DNA from 2 places in the Peribacillus sp. B65 genome. Region 2 is predicted to be linked to the other one. Evidence: a T-box and tRNA genes for the amino acid it is inferred to sense, from the RefSeq annotation. Region 2 holds a T-box; the other holds one or more tRNA genes.
The links. The T-box of region 2 lies ahead of glyQ (glycine--tRNA ligase subunit alpha). A T-box ahead of a tRNA ligase gene usually reads a tRNA of that ligase, here a tRNA-Gly.
Positions count from the first base shown of each region.

Region 1: it encodes a tRNA-Gly, which carries the amino acid that the T-box ahead of glyQ (glycine--tRNA ligase subunit alpha) is inferred to sense. The anticodon was not compared.

Region 1 is NZ_CP195840.1:4,609,360-4,617,498, forward strand. Features, by position in the region: gene ACSR9O_RS22530 (NADP-dependent oxidoreductase) at 211-1,239, shown strand; gene ACSR9O_RS22535 (FUSC family protein) at 1,480-3,432, shown strand; gene ACSR9O_RS22540 (YbjN domain-containing protein) at 3,592-4,005, shown strand; tRNA gene ACSR9O_RS22545 (tRNA-Gly) at 4,196-4,269, shown strand; gene ACSR9O_RS22550 (hypothetical protein) at 4,757-4,912, shown strand; gene ACSR9O_RS22555 (hypothetical protein) at 4,958-5,125, shown strand; gene ACSR9O_RS22560 (B3/B4 domain-containing protein) at 5,336-6,004, opposite strand; gene queG (tRNA epoxyqueuosine(34) reductase QueG) at 6,111-7,250, shown strand; gene ACSR9O_RS22570 (amidase domain-containing protein) at 7,449-8,139, shown strand, end outside.
Region 2 is NZ_CP195840.1:1,728,556-1,736,694, forward strand. Features, by position in the region: gene ACSR9O_RS08465 (HD family phosphohydrolase) at 1-1,032, shown strand, start outside; gene ybeY (rRNA maturation RNase YbeY) at 1,029-1,505, shown strand; gene ACSR9O_RS08475 (diacylglycerol kinase family protein) at 1,483-1,860, shown strand; gene ACSR9O_RS08480 (cytidine deaminase) at 1,900-2,298, shown strand; gene era (GTPase Era) at 2,291-3,220, shown strand; gene ACSR9O_RS08490 (YqzL family protein) at 3,320-3,463, shown strand; gene recO (DNA repair protein RecO) at 3,497-4,249, shown strand; T-box leader at 4,308-4,484, shown strand; gene glyQ (glycine--tRNA ligase subunit alpha) at 4,582-5,478, shown strand; gene glyS (glycine--tRNA ligase subunit beta) at 5,465-7,534, shown strand; gene ccpN (transcriptional regulator CcpN) at 7,695-8,139, shown strand, end outside.

The DNA.
Region 1 (8,139 bases), 2.9 Mb from region 2:
GGGGAAAGGCCGTTAAATTTTTCTGGGAGTGAACCGTATATTGAAATGAAAAACATGGGACATAATAGGCTGTAGCAAGTTTGGGGTTTATAGGAAAGACTACATAAGAGTGTTATGGAAGAAAAAACCAATCATATTCTTTGACCTATGAACTTCATCAGTGATACGCTTCTTTTCGAAATTACGTATTCAAACCAAGGAGGAACAATGATGACACAAACTAAACAACAAATAATCACCCTGGCAAACCGTCCAAAAGGTATGCCATCGAAAGGGGATTTCAACTTTGTTGAGAGTGAAGTTCCCACACCAAAGGATAATGAGATTTTAGTACGTACACTATATTTATCTGTCGATCCATATATGCGTGGCAGAATGCAAGATACCAAATCATATATTGCTCCATTTGAATTGAATAAGGTCATCACTGGCGGCGTTGTTGCTGAAGTTGTTGAGTCCAAATCGAATTCCTTCAAACAAGGGGATGTCGTTGTTGGGAATATCGACTGGGCAGAATACACAGTTGTCACCGAAAAGGAAATCCGCGTGATTGATCCCAAGGTGGCTCCGGTCACAACTCATTTAGGGATTCTTGGAATGACCGGTTTAACTGCTTACTTTGGTTTGCTTGATATTGGTAAACCTCAAGAAGGTGAAACGGTAGTCGTTTCAGGAGCGGCTGGAGCAGTTGGTTCAGTAGTCGGACAAATTGCTAAGATTAAAGGTGCGAAGGTTGTTGGCATCGCTGGTTCAGATGAAAAACTTGAGTATTTAACGAAAGAGCTGGGATTTGATGGAGCCGTAAATTATAAAAGTGATAGTTTTGCGACAGATTTAGCTAATGCTGTTCCCGATGGAGTCGATGTTTATTTCGATAATGTGGGCGGCGAGGTGTCCGATGCTGTTTTCACACTTTTGAATGCGAATGCCCGAATACCATTATGCGGAGCGATTTCCTCGTATAACGCAGAAGGAAAAGATCTAGGACCGCGTCTGCAATCGGCGATGATCAAAACGAGTGCACTAATGAAAGGTTTCACAGTTGGAAATTATGCCTCTAGATTCCAAGAGGGTGCAACGGATTTAGGTAAGTGGCTTCAAGAAGGAAAGCTGAAGTATGAAGAAACGATTATTGAAGGGTTCGAAAACACGCCTGATGCATTTTTAGGTTTGTTTAAAGGAACGAACCTCGGTAAACAGCTTGTAAAAGTTGCGGAGCCTGAATTCGCTCAACTATAAGTTTTCTGGAAATAAAGCTGAGGAAGGTCCATTGTTGGGATTTTTAAGCAGCTTATGACAAAAGCGGCCTTTTTTCGATTTAAATCGGGGAAAGGCCGTTTTCTTTCAAGTTATATGATCCTTCATTACCTTAAGTGGTATCTTTTGATCCATATGAAGGATATTAATTATGAGAAGTCACTTCATCAGACATAGCCTTCACTACAGAGTTGGAATCTTTAATGAAAGGATAAATTGAAAATGAGTGAAAATAAGCAAAGGTCCTCTTCGGAATCTCTGAAATTGGATACGATACATACTACATTTAAACAGGCTTTTGAAATAAAAAAGAATCCATTTCCTTGGATAAAAGCACTAAGTGCAGGTAAAGCTGCTGCACTACCTGTTTTCATTGGCTTATTATTCGGAAATTTATCGTACGGTTTACTTGCAGCGATAGGAGGTTTCACTTATTTATACGTTTTTAACCAACCGTATCGCCAAAGAGCTAAAAAGATTTTCTTTGTGATGGTGGGTCTTGCTTTATCTGTTGTTTTAGGGACGCTTTTGGCTCCATACCAATTAGGAACAGCCATAATGATGGGTATCATCGGGGCCAGTGTTTTTTTTGTATTTGGTGCATTAAAGATAACCGGTCCTTCGGCGGTATTCTTCGTCTTGAGCTTTGCGCTTGCGACAGGTATGCCCGTTGACCAAAGCCTTGCCCCATTGCGTGGTGGCCTTGTTTTAATGGGTGGGGCACTATCATGGATAATCTGTATGTTAGGCTGGTTTTTCAACCCTCATGGACCAGAATCGCTTGCGGTAGAAAAGGTGTACAGAGAATTGGGGGCATTCTTTGATTCCATGGGCACCGAGACTTTCAATAAAGCAAGACAAAGAACCGTATTGGCGATGAAACACGCTGAAGATACACTGTTAGCGGGGGTTTCAAACAGGAGAAGTCCAGATGAGTTGAAGCGATTATATCTATTGAATGAACATGCCAATGCCATATTCTTGGAGGCTCTGGAGATTACCTTGAACAAAAAGATCGTGATGCCGCCAGAATTAGGTCATTCCGTTCGTGCCTTGGCCGGTTCCATTGCATCTGGAAAAAAGAATAAAAAAAAGATCCTTCAACCTGACCAAATGACTGATGAGGTGGAAGCGTTATTCATGATGATTTACAATGCAGATGCCATCATGAATGAACCTGTACAGAAAATCGATCAAGCAGCAACCATCTCCAAGCCTTCTTTAAAGACCATTTTTCTTGGGGCGTTCGATAAGAATTCCATTGTTTTCCTCTCTTCCGTTCGATATGGAACAATCCTTACCATTGCGGCGATCATCGCCTATTCCGCCGATTTTAACCGTTCGTACTGGATTCCCTTATCCTGTGCGGCCGTTATGTCGGGTCCGACCATCATCTCCACATTCCATCGGGCGGTCCAAAGGACTTTCGGGACGGTCATCGGGCTCCTGATAGCAAGTTTAATTCTAGCAGCCGTTCATAACGAGTTCATCATCGTTCTGATCATTTTATCTTTGACATTCATTACAGAGCTTTTCATCGTTCGGAATTATGGATTGGCGGCGATGTTTTTTACCCCTTCAGTATTGATCATGGCGGAATATTCATCTCAAAGCTATGATTTCGGTTTTTTTGCGACTGTAAGGATAACCGATATTGTCGTTGGAAGCTTGATAGGGCTTATTGGGTCGCTGTTACTCGGAAGTCGTTCGGCATCCAGTCTTCTCAATCATTTAATAGCCAAAACGATTCGTAGCCAGGGGCAGCTATTATTGATGGCGTTCTCTGAAAAAGATAATGACCTTGCAATTGATGAAAGCAGTGAAAGGAACAAAATGCAAACAAATATGGTGAATCTATTAACCGTCTACAATGCATCCCTTGGTGAGATATTCAAAAACAAGGCTAGATTGGAATCTCTTTGGCCCGTTATATTTTCGATAGAACAGTTGGGATATTATCTAAATGCCAGCTTAAAATCCTCTGAACGGCCAATCCTTTCAGAGCGGGAGCTTGCTCAGTTGCTGTATGTTTTCGAAAACATGGCGATAGCGGCCGATAAAAGTCGATCACATACGAATAAAGAAGTGCCAGAAATAGAAGGATATTCAAAAATCCGTCAGGAAATTTTGGACCTACAAGATGCGCTTCAGTTTTCCGGAGAAGCAACTGGCTAATCAATCTATTGATCCGGGAGATCATATTTGAATCCCTTTCTTTAGCTGAGTGATTCTTCGCCCCTATTAATAGGATGAAATTGGAAGGTTTATAGAAAAGTCTGTAAAAATGCCAGTTTTCATTATAAAATGTAATTACAAAGAGAAAGGTGATGAACCATGTCAAACGTTGCTAAATTTCGTGATTTTTTAACTAGTGAGAAAATCTATATGAATGAGTTGAATGAAGATGGCACCACCTTTTTTAGGGCTGAGCAAAAGTTAAAGGACGGCTGGAAGGTCCTTTTAGTATTTGCTTTCAATCAAGATGAAAATGTGGCGGACTTATTTTGCTTTAATGTCGCCGAGTTGAAGAATCCTGAAAAGAAACAGGATGTACATACACTGTTGAATGAATATAATGCTAATTTTAGGTATTCTAAGCTGTATGAGGAAAATGGGACCATTTCCATTCGGTATTCATACTCCATTGAGGGGGACATCGTACCGGATCTGGCGTTCAGGAAGTTAATCATGCTGCTTGAAACGGCACAGCAGGTTTATCCGCGGTTAATGGAAGTCATTTGGTCTTAGATCATCATATAGGATGAAAAAGTTCTCTGATTCAGAGGACTTTTTAACATTTTTACTAGAGTGAATGAATATATTAACGTTACAATACGTTAATTATTAATTTTTTTTAAAAGAACTATTGCATTTTTTCACATTAAACTATATAATTAATTTTGTTGATTGGTAATTCGACAAACTTCTACAAGAATATGCGGGTGTAGTTTAGTGGTAAAACCTCAGCCTTCCAAGCTGATGATGAGGGTTCGATTCCCTTCACCCGCTCCAATACATACTCATAACGTAGGGTTTCGTTACCTGGAGAACGAAGCTTTGCGTTTAAATATTATTACAAGAATTCTACTGTTTACAGTGGGATTTTTTTTATTGTTCAAATTGCCTGCAGTAAGTATGTTATGCCCGAAAACCGATTTTTTATTTTTATATTATCCTCCATCCTGGAGAGTGGGGATTTCGATTCAGCACACACTTAGTCAATGTGATTAACTACGTAAGTAGAATCAGTTTGACTAAGTGTGTGCTTTTTTTTGTCCTAACTTGCAAGTTATGTAGTTGAGGTCTGTTTAGACACTGTTAATGGGGAAGAGCAAGGTGTGCGGATATAATAACCATTGTTATGGTTGCAGTTTGGCGACAAAAAGGGATTGGGAGTCCGAATAGTGAGGTGTAGGTTGAAACAAAAGTGCTCCGGCTGAAAACAGCAAAAACATTTTTTTGGAAAAAATTGTAGGCAATCTCGCTCTTTGTTTTTTTATTGTTTTATGAAACCCTCACTGGTTCGAAGAAATTTGCGACACTCCTGCCGAATAACTGGCTAGTCGAGACTCCACAGGCGCTTGCTTTGATGAGGCTTGGCAGACAGTCGGCGGAAAGGGAGCGGATTTCTGGAATCAACTGGAATGTAATTTAAGAAAAGTCCGTAGGCTAGACTCATCCCGAACAAAATTTAAGCTAGGTGATCCTTAATGTTTCTACTGTAATCCTTAATGGATGGAAGAAATTTGCGACACTCTTGCCGAATAACTGGCTAGTCGAGACCCCACAGGCGCTTGCTTTGATGAGGCTTGGCAGTCAGTCGGCGGAAAGGGAGCGGATTTCTGGAATCACCTGGAATGTAATTTGAGAAAAGTCCGTAGGCTAGACTCATCCCAAACCAAATTTAAGCTAGGTGATCCTTTATGCTCTTAAAATCCAGGAATCATTTTATCGCTTTTTTCAGGGTATGGATCGATCGGTTGAATAAAAGGATACTAGAGGACTGGTTTTATTAATTGGAAAAATCATAAAAACCCCTTCCGATTGTGGAAAGGGTTTAATTTCGTTCGAATTTTAATTATCCTTCTACAATCGAGTAAGTCCCTTCACCACCATGGATTTCAAGGAACATGTCCATCAGGGATTTCGTCAGCTGATCTGCTTCCGTGATTGGAGTATTGGGTTGTAAATAAATGATTTGGATAGCTTTTTTCGTTTCTTCAGTGACTTTCGTGCGTTCTGAATCAACGTAAGGACTTCCGAATGCGCCCACATGATCGGCAGATGTAATCATATTCTCCATGGAATTCAAGCGGCCGTTCAAACCTTCATAACCATCTGACTCCTCGCCGATCTTAATCGAGATGTCCCCTGATAATTTTTCCGCATCATAAATGCCAATCGGAACTTCATATAACAGCGAGAAGAAGTTATTTAAATCGATGGCTGAATGAATGGGTGTCAAGTAATTCTGTTTTTTTACTCGACGGTAAAGGGCTTCCACGGAGGGGCGGTACCGTGACGGATTTGTTCCAGTAGCCTTGAAAATCTCCCGCCACACTTTAATGCCGGAAAAGTCGGTCAATTCCTTTTCTTCAAGATCGAAGAAAAGAGCTTCCTGAAATAATTGAAGTCTTCCTTTCACCATTTGCGGGGAGGGACCTACTTCGATGTTTTCATATGTAATGATCCCAACTTTGAATTGAGGGATTTTACTGCTAAGATTAGCTGATACGGTAATTTCCAACGGTTTCACCTCCAAAAATGATTGCAATTAGTTTATCATAGATAGCAATGGTTTGAAAAAGATTCAAGCTTTCAATGGGAATACTGAATGAACGTAGGTGATTAATATGGATATGAACACATTCAAGCAAGAAGTGATTATATATAGTAAGGAAATCGGCATCGATAAAATCGGCTTTACATCGGCCACGGCCTTTACCGAATTGAAAGGTCGGTTGATACGTCAACAGGAGCTGGATTATCAGTCAGGGTTTGAAGAAGCCGATATAGATAAAAGGGTAAGGCCTGAATTGATATTCGATAAACCGCAATCCATCATTTCGATTGCGCTTGCTTATCCTTCTAAATTGAAGGATGCTCCGCAAAGTACAAAAAGTGAGCGCCGGGGGATTTTTTGCCGGGCGTCTTGGGGAACGGATTATCATACCGTTCTTCGTAATAAATTGCAGTTACTTGAGGATTTCATTAGTGATAAGGTGCCAGGAGCAATGATGAAGTCCATGGTTGATACGGGCGAGTTATCTGATAGGGCGGTGGCTGAGCGTGCAGGTATTGGCTGGAGTGCAAAAAACAGTATGATCATCACACCGGAATTCGGGTCTTATGTATACTTGGGAGACATGATAACCAACCTGCCATTTGAACCGGATCAACCGATGGAAGATCAATGCGGGACATGCAATAAATGTGTCGATGTTTGCCCGACTGGAGCGCTCGTTCAGGGCGGGCAGCTAAATTCCAAGCGTTGCATTGCGTTCTTGACGCAGACAAAAGGTTTCCTTCCGGATGAGTTCAGGACGAAAATAGGCAATCGTTTGTATGGATGTGATACATGCCAGACCGTTTGTCCGAAAAACAAAGGAATGGATTTTCATTTTCATGAAGAGATGGAACCCGACCCGGAGCTGGCGAAACCGCTGTTAAAACCGCTGCTTACGATTTCGAATAGGGACTTCAAAGAGACATACGGCCATGTATCTGGCTCTTGGCGCGGTAAAAAACCAATCCAACGAAATGCCATTTTAGCATTGGCCCATTTCAAAGATGAAACGGCATTGCCTCAATTGATACAGGTCATGAAGGATGATCCGCGGCCTGTCATCAGGGGGACGGCGGCCTGGGCAGTTGGGAAAATTGGCCGGGAGCAGGCTGTTTCCGCATTGGAAGATGCAAGAATGAAGGAAACGGATGAAGAGGTATTGGCGGAAATTGAGAAAGGACTGCAGTTTACCTTGGAAACTAAATGATATCTAAAATGCAGCCGCCCGGTAAATATTAACGGGGCGGCTTTTTTGGCTTAGAATATTCCGTTACCTTCAAGGAAACCTTTTTAAAAGTATCATTATATATATAAAGTTGAAACTCCCACATTTTATGAAATTGTGTTTTTGTCCATGCCCTCATACATACACATTAGCATAGATGGTAAGAAGGAGGGCATGAACTTGAGGGAACAATTGCAACGCCTTTTACAAGAAAGAGTGGAGTTTTATACTTCCGATGATCTGGAACGGGGTGAAAGGAAGTTACATTTGAAGAAGGAAATGATGAGAAACCGTGCTGCGGAAATTGTTCGGGTGAATGCGGCAGGCAAGGTACATTCAAAGAGAAAGGAAGACAATGATACAGTTCTGACATATCACGTGCACCTGCAATATTTATTGAAACAGGAGGATTCATTTTATATAGAAGAAGAAATGGAGGAAAGGGAGGCCCGGTTTCGAAATGGTTATATAGTGGATGAAAGTGAGCTGATTCCGAGCTTTGAAACCGAAGGGGCACCGCCAAAATGTGATCCAGGCGCAGAGCGTCTCGCATATAAATATGATCGGATGAAGGCTGTCCAATATGCCGAGCGTTGGTGGAACGAATTCAATCCCGCTTATCATAAATTCACTGATGATTGTACGAATTTCATTTCACAATGTTTACATGCAGGAGGAATACCGATGTGGGGGGCCCCAAATAAAAGTAAGGGCTGGTGGATAAGAGGGAAAAGCTGGAGTTATACATGGACGACGGCCCATTCTTTATATCATCTGCTTAAAGCCGGGAATGCCATCAGGACAAAGCAGGTCGAGTCGGCCAAGGAATTGAATTTGGGAGATATCCTTTGTATAGATTTCGAAGGGGACG
Region 2 (8,139 bases):
ACGATTATATTCAATGGTGATACACCTGGAAATCTGGATTTCTCGATGGGGCTTTATATCATTTTCGGGGGATTGACGGCAATCATCATTTTATCCAGGCCAAATTTCAAATCAAAGGTGCTGGTAGCAGGGCTGCTATTGGCTTTAATCAATATGGCATTTGTTTTTTCGCTCATCTTCATTATGGACAGCCAATATACTAGAATGGAGTACTTGTATTATGCTGCTGCTGCGATGGGTTCTGGAGTGGGTGCAGCCGTTTTGACAATGGGCCTGTTGCCGTTTTTCGAGGCTGGTTTCGGGATTTTATCATCGATTAAGCTTATCGAGCTAGCGAATCCCAATCATCCATTACTTCGAAGGATCTTGATAGAGGCTCCCGGGACATATCATCATAGTGTGATGGTCGCCAATTTGGCGGAATCGGCTTGTGAAGCCATCGGGTCGAATGGATTGCTGGCAAGGGTCGGCAGTTATTATCATGATATCGGTAAAACGAAGCGGCCGCATTTCTTCATCGAAAATCAGATGAATGAAGAGAACCCGCATGATCGGCTGCAGCCGGAAACGAGCAGGGATATCATCATTGCCCATGCCGTAGACGGCGGGGAGATGCTTCGCAGTCACAAATTCCCGAAAGAGATTGTGGATATTGCAGAGCAGCATCATGGGACCACTTTATTGAAATTTTTCTACCATAAGGCAAAAAAACAGGATGAGTCCACACTCGAAGCGGACTACCGTTATCCCGGGCCGAGGGCGGTAATGAAGGAAGTAGCCGTCATCGGCATAGCCGATAGTGTGGAAGCTGCAGTGAGATCGATGAAGCACCCAACGCCGGAGAAGATTGAAGAACTGGTAAGTTTCATCATTCAGGACAGGATTTCTGATGGTCAATTTGATGAATGTGACATTACTATGAGAGAATTGAGTATCGTGAAGCATTCCTTATGTGAATCGCTTAATGGTATCTTCCACTCCAGGATTGAATATCCGGAGTCGGATAAATTAGGACAGAAGGTGAAAGAATGATTTTAGCTATCGATTTAATGGATGAAACGAACGAAGTAACGGAGGAAGCTCAGCACCTTGTTGAAAGCATTCTGCAATTTGCGGCAAGAAAAGAAAACATTGAAAAAGACACCGAGCTGTCTGTTACATTTGTTGACAATGATAGGATTCGGGAAATCAATAAAGAATATCGTAATAAAGATTCAGCTACAGATGTCATTTCTTTTGCACTTGAAGAAATGGGAGAAGATGAAGTGGAAATTGTCGGGGCCGAAATGCCCCGCATGTTAGGGGATATCATCATTTCCATTGAACGCACGAAAGAACAGGCTGAAGAATATGGTCATTCATTTGACCGGGAACTTGGATTTTTAGCTCTGCATGGTTTTCTTCACTTATTAGGATTTGACCATATGAATGAAGAAGATGAAAAAGTGATGTTCACAAAACAAAAGGAGATCTTGGAAGAATATGGACTTTCAAGAGAAGGGTAAAAAAAGGTATCCTTTATTAAAAAGTTTCTCTTTTGCCTGTCAGGGAATTTTGGAGGCTGTTCGGACTGAACGCAATATCAAGATTCATTTCATGTTAACGGTCATCGTCGTATTCTTTGGTTGGTACTTCTCATTGAATGGGATGGAGTGGCTTTTCATTTTAGCGGCCATAGCCGGCACGATTACCTTGGAGCTCGTTAATTCAGCGATTGAAAGGGTAGTGGACCTGGTAACGGATCAAATCCATCCGCTTGCCAAGCAGGCAAAAGATATTGCAGCCGGAGCTGTATTCATATATGCTATATTTTCTATAATAGTTGGATTGATTATATTTTTGCCCAAGTTTGGCCTGTAGGTTGCCGAAATGGTACTCAATTTGAAAGGAAGATGTGAATTGAATACAAAGGAATTGATTGAGGAAGCTAAAAAAGCAAGGGATAAAGCTTATGTGCCTTACTCCAAATTTAAGGTGGGGGCAGCCCTTTTAACCGCTGATGGAAAGGTCTATCATGGTTGTAATATAGAAAATGCAGCATACAGCATGTGTAATTGCGCCGAGAGGACAGCTTTATTCAGTGCTTATGCCCATGACGATAAAAAATTCGTTAAACTTGCAGTCGTGGCAGATACCGACGGTCCCGTTGCTCCATGCGGGGCATGCAGGCAGGTTATTTCAGAACTGTGCGAAAAGGATATGCCGGTTGTTTTGACCAACTTGAATGGGGATATAAAAGAATTAACAGTACAGGAATTGCTTCCAGGAGCTTTTTCACCGGAGGATTTGAATGGATAAATTATTTAATGATACACAAGTAAAAGATTACAAATCAGGTTTCATTTCGATTATTGGACGACCTAATGTTGGGAAGAGTACATTTCTGAATCGGGTCATCGGCCAAAAGATCGCCATTATGAGCGATAAACCGCAAACTACAAGAAATAAGGTCCAAGGTGTACTTACACAAAACGATTCACAAATGATTTTCATCGATACACCCGGCATTCATAAACCAAAGCATAAGCTTGGTGATTTCATGATGAAAGTGGCCACGAATACATTGAAGGAAGTCGATTTGATTCTCTTCATGATCAATGCGACTGAAGGATACGGACGCGGTGACGAGTTTATCATTGAAAAACTTCAATCCGTAAAAACGCCTGTTTTCCTGGTTGTAAACAAAATCGATGCAATGCATCCGGATGATTTACTTCCGATCATTGAAAAATACCAACAGCTTTACCCTTTTGCGGCAGTCGTTCCGATTTCTGCGCTTGAAGGAAATAACGTTGATACACTGCTTGAGCAAATCAAGGAACATCTGCCTGAAGGTCCCCAGTTTTATCCTGCTGACCAAGTGACCGACCACCCGGAACGTTTTATCATTTCCGAATTGGTCCGCGAGAAGGTTCTGCACCTTACACGGGAAGAAATTCCGCATTCGGTGGCTGTTGTCATCGATTCGATTAAAAAAATGGATAACAGCGACACCATTAATGTCATGGCGACGATCGTTGTCGAACGTGATTCACAAAAAGGCATTGTCATCGGAAAGCAAGGGAAAATGCTTAAAGAAGTCGGTAGCCGTGCCAGAGTGGATATCGAAAACTTATTGGGCTCAAAGGTTTTCCTGGAACTGTGGGTGAAGGTGCAGAAAGATTGGCGTAACAAAGCAAGCCAGCTTCGTGATTATGGCTTCAATGAGAGCGAGTATTAATTAACAAAATTTACGCGTCATGAAAGTTCGGAAAACGGTCAAGCTAATCATATGGTCGGATATTCATATTGCTAGTTAAAAATGAAAGGTGGGCTTTATATGTTGGATTTTACCTGGGAATTATTCTCTGAAACAGGTAATGTGGACACCTATTTGCTGTTTAAGGAGATAGAAGTCGAAAGACAGGAAAGACACTTGGTATTGAATGATGAGCTAGCAGAAATTGATTTTCCCGTTTCATAGGTTAGCCTTGGCGAGCATGGGTGGTGTCTTGGTATGCTCCAAAAATGTGAGGGCATTGTCATAAGGCGAACTGCATATGGAGAAAATAACAAAATCATTACTATATATACCCGTGAGCTAGGAAAAATCGGCGTTATGGCTAGAGGGGCCAGTAAACCTAACAGCAGGCTTTCTGCCGTCACACAGCTTTTTTGCTCCGGGTATTTTCTTGTAACTACATCAACCGGACTCGGAAGTCTTCAGCAAGGCGAAATGGTCGATTCACTCCGTTTCATAAGGGAGGATCTTTTTGCCACTGCTTATGCTTCTTATATTGTTGAATTGCTTGATAAAAGTGTCGAGGATAAGAAACCGAATCCATATTTGTATGAGTTGCTTTCGCAAACCTTGCATTACATAAACGAAGAATATGACGCAGAGGTATTGAAATTCATTTTTGAAATGAAGATGCTGCCCGTCAATGGGATTAACCCAGTGCTGAATCAATGTGCTGTATGTGGTGAAACGGAAGGGGAATTCTCCTTCTCGCTTCGGGAAGCGGGCTTTATCTGTCACCGCTGCCTGGGGAAAGACCCTTATCATTATAAAATTTCAGCTGCAGCCGTCAAATTGCTGCGAATCTTTTATTATTTCGATTTATCAAGGCTCGGAAACATTTCCGTCAAGCCTGAAACGAAAAAAGAACTGCGAAAGATCATCGATGCTTATTATGAGGAATATTCAGGTCTGAACTTGAAATCAAAAAAGTTCCTGAATCAGATTGATACGATGAAAGATATGTTTTAGGATCTGACCTATTGACATTCCTTGTTAGTTTGTATAAAATTCTAAACATCAAAATAAGAAGATTGCGTTGATGGAAAAGAGTATCTGTCATTCTCCATAAAAAGCGAACCCGGGACGGTGGAAGCCGGGATATGGATTTACAGGGAAGGGCGTTTCCGGAGCATGTTGCTTTGAAAAGAGGCCGTTTTATAAACGGCAATTAGGGTGGAACCGCGGGTATACTCTCGTCCCTATGCATTTCGCATAGGGACGGGAGTTTTTTGTTTGCCCAAATGTGATGGGTTCCGACCTGATTTTAAAAAGAGCCGTTTTAAATAACCTGGAGGTGTACGATGAATATTCAAAATATGATTTTAACGTTACAAAAGCATTGGTCTGAACAAGGCTGCATATTGATGAATGCTTATGATGTCGAGAAAGGGGCAGGAACGATGAGCCCATACACGTTCCTGAGAGCCATTGGACCTGAGCCTTGGAGCGTTGCTTACGTGGAGCCATCACGCCGTCCTGCTGACGGTCGTTATGGTGAGAACCCTAACCGACTGTATCAGCACCATCAGTTCCAAGTGATCATGAAGCCGTCGCCTGACAATATCCAAGAGTTATATTTGGATTCTTTACGCGCTTTAGGGATAAATCCGCTTGAGCATGATATTCGCTTTGTGGAGGACAACTGGGAAAACCCATCACTAGGGTGTGCCGGTCTCGGTTGGGAAGTTTGGCTTGATGGAATGGAAATAACGCAATTTACATATTTCCAACAAGTGGGCGGTCTTGAGTGCAAGCCGGTTTCCGTGGAAATTACATACGGGATCGAACGTCTCGCTTCATACATTCAAGATAAGGAAAACGTATTTGACCTGGAATGGACAGATGGATTCACAGTTCGGGATATATTTGGACAGCCGGAATACGAACATTCGAAATATACGTTCGAAACCTCCGACCTTGATATGCTGTTTCAGCTTTTCACGATGTATGAAAAGGAAGCGCATCGCCAAATGGAAGAAGGTCTTGTACATCCCGCATATGATTATGTTTTGAAATGTTCACATACATTTAACCTTTTGGATGCCAAAGGTGCCATCTCGGTGACGGAAAGAACGGGTTATATTGCCCGGTGCCGTAACCTAGCGCGCAAGGTTGCCAAGACCTTCTATGAAGAGCGGGAAAAATTAGGCTTCCCGATTCTGAAAGTGAAAGGGGAGAATACAAATGAGCAAGCGTGATTTGTTATTGGAGATTGGATTGGAAGAGCTGCCTGCCCGTTTTGTGACAGCATCAATGAAACAGTTGTCAGATAAGGTGCAGCAATGGCTAAAGGAAAAAGCGATTGAATTCGGAACGGTTGAAGCTTTTTCCACACCAAGACGTTTGGCCGTACTGGTGAAAGACGTGGAAGAGTCCCAAAAGGATATCGAAGAAGAAGCAAAAGGTCCGGCTAAGAAAATCGCTTTGGACAGCGAAGGCAACTGGTCTAAAGCGGCATTGGGATTCGTCAGGGGTCAAGGAATGACTTCAGAGGACATTTATTTTAAAGAACTCAAGGGTGTGGAATATGTCCATGTGAATAAATTCATAAAAGGACAGCAGACCGTTCAGCTTTTATCTGAGCTTGCTGAAATCATCAGCGGCATGACGTTTCCGAAAAATATGCGTTGGGCCAATCAGGAGCTCCGCTTCGTCCGTCCGATTAAATGGCTGATTGCCTTATTCGGCAATGACATTGTGCCATTCAGCATTGCTGATGTGGAAACGGGCCGTGAAACAAAAGGACACCGTTTCTTGGGCGATAGCGCTAGCATCGAACTGCCGGAACTGTACGAAGATACGCTAAAAGAACAATTTGTTATGGCGAATCCAGATAAACGCCGGCAAGTTATATTGGATCAGATTAAAGAGCTTGAGCAGGAGAAAGGCTGGATCATCCCAGTCGATGAAGATCTGCTTGAAGAAGTCAATAATTTGGTAGAGTATCCAACGGTGTTATTTGGAAATTTTGAAGAAGAATTCCTTGAGCTTCCAGCTGAGGTGCTTATCACATCGATGAAGGAACATCAACGTTATTTCCCTGTTAAAGATCAGGACGGGAAACTGCTTGCTCACTTTGTAACCGTGCGTAACGGCGATGACCGCCATTTGGATAAGGTTTCTAAAGGTAATGAAAAAGTATTGCGTGCCCGCCTATCTGATGCAGCATTCTTCTATAAAGAGGATCAGAAAAAAGAGATTTCGGATGCTTTGAAAAAGCTTGACAGCATCGTTTATCATGAAGAGATCGGTACATTAGCCGAGAAAACTGCACGGGTAACTGCTCTGACGGGTGACCTTGCGGATGCTTTGAATTTAAAGGCGGAAAAAGAAATGGCGCTTCGGACAGCGGCAATTGCCAAGTTCGATTTGGTGAGTCAAATGGTTTATGAATTCCCTGAATTGCAAGGGTATATGGGTGAAAAATATGCGCTCTTAAAAGGTGAAGCCAAAGAAGTGGCCGCGGCTATCAATGAACATTATATGCCAAGACATGCGGATGACAATGTACCGCCTTCAGTCATTGGTGCGGTTGTGAGTTTAGCTGAAAAAATTGATACTTTGTCTTCATTCTTCGCTATTGGCGTCATTCCGACCGGTTCCCAGGATCCTTACGCATTAAGAAGGCAGGCGAGCGGTGTCGTCCAAATCCTAGCGGAGAAGAAATGGAATATTTCACTAGATGAGCTTATTGTTTTAGGCCTTAAAGGACTGGAATCAAAAGGCATCTTAAATCGTGATCTTGAAGAAGTTAAAGCGGATATGTTCACGTTCTTTAAAGCGCGTGTCAAACACCTGCTTCAAGAACAGCAAATCCGTTACGATTTGATTGATGCAGTTCTGTTCAATGAGATCGGTTATATCCACTCTATCGTGGAACGTGCACATGTCTTGGATGCTAAAAAGGACGAAGCAGGGTTTAAAGAAAGCCTGGAAGCATTAAGTCGGGTCATGAACATTGCCGTTAAATGTGACAATAAGGTGACAGTTGATCCTTCTGTCTTTGAAAATGATCAAGAAAATGCGTTATATGTAAAATATAAAAAAGTGGCAATCCGTTATATGGAATCTAGAGATGAGAATGAGCGGTTTGAACAGCTTGTTTCGCTTCAATCGGAAATAGAGTCGTATTTCGAGAATACAATGGTCATGGCAGATGATGAAGCAATCCGTAATAACCGTTTATCCTTAATGAAGGAAATCAGTGATTTGGTTGCTGGTTTTGCTGCCATGAATAAAATCATCCTTACATGATCGAAGGGATGTATGGAAATCGGAAACACTTTAAATAGGGTTTCCGATTTCTTAAAAAGATAATGGTCAATAAATAGGACAAAAATGCCCTTATTAAATAATTTAGTATATAATTATTAAATGAATAACTTTTGTTACTTTACTCTGCGAAAGCAGTGGGGTGGTGATTATAATCCAATTGAATAAGCGTCAGGAGCAAATTTTACAAATTGTAAAAGAAAACGGACCGATTACTGGAGAACATATTGCGGATAGATTGAACCTTACCAGGGCGACACTTCGTCCAGATCTAGCCATTTTAACGATGGCGGGTTTTCTTGATGCCAGGCCGCGAGTGGGGTATTTTTATACAGGCAGGTCAGGTACACAGCTTTTGACCGATAGCCTTAACCATCTTTATGTACGAGACTACCAATCGATACCCGTCGTTGTTGACGAGGGCATTTCCGTATATGATGCAATCGTCATGATGTTTTTGGAAGATGTCGGAACAATGTTCGTGGTCGATAAGCATGCATTGCTTGTTGGTGTCTTATCAAGGAAAGACTTGTTGCGTGCGAGTATTGGGAAACAAGAGCTTAACTCCATTCCAGTCAATATCATCA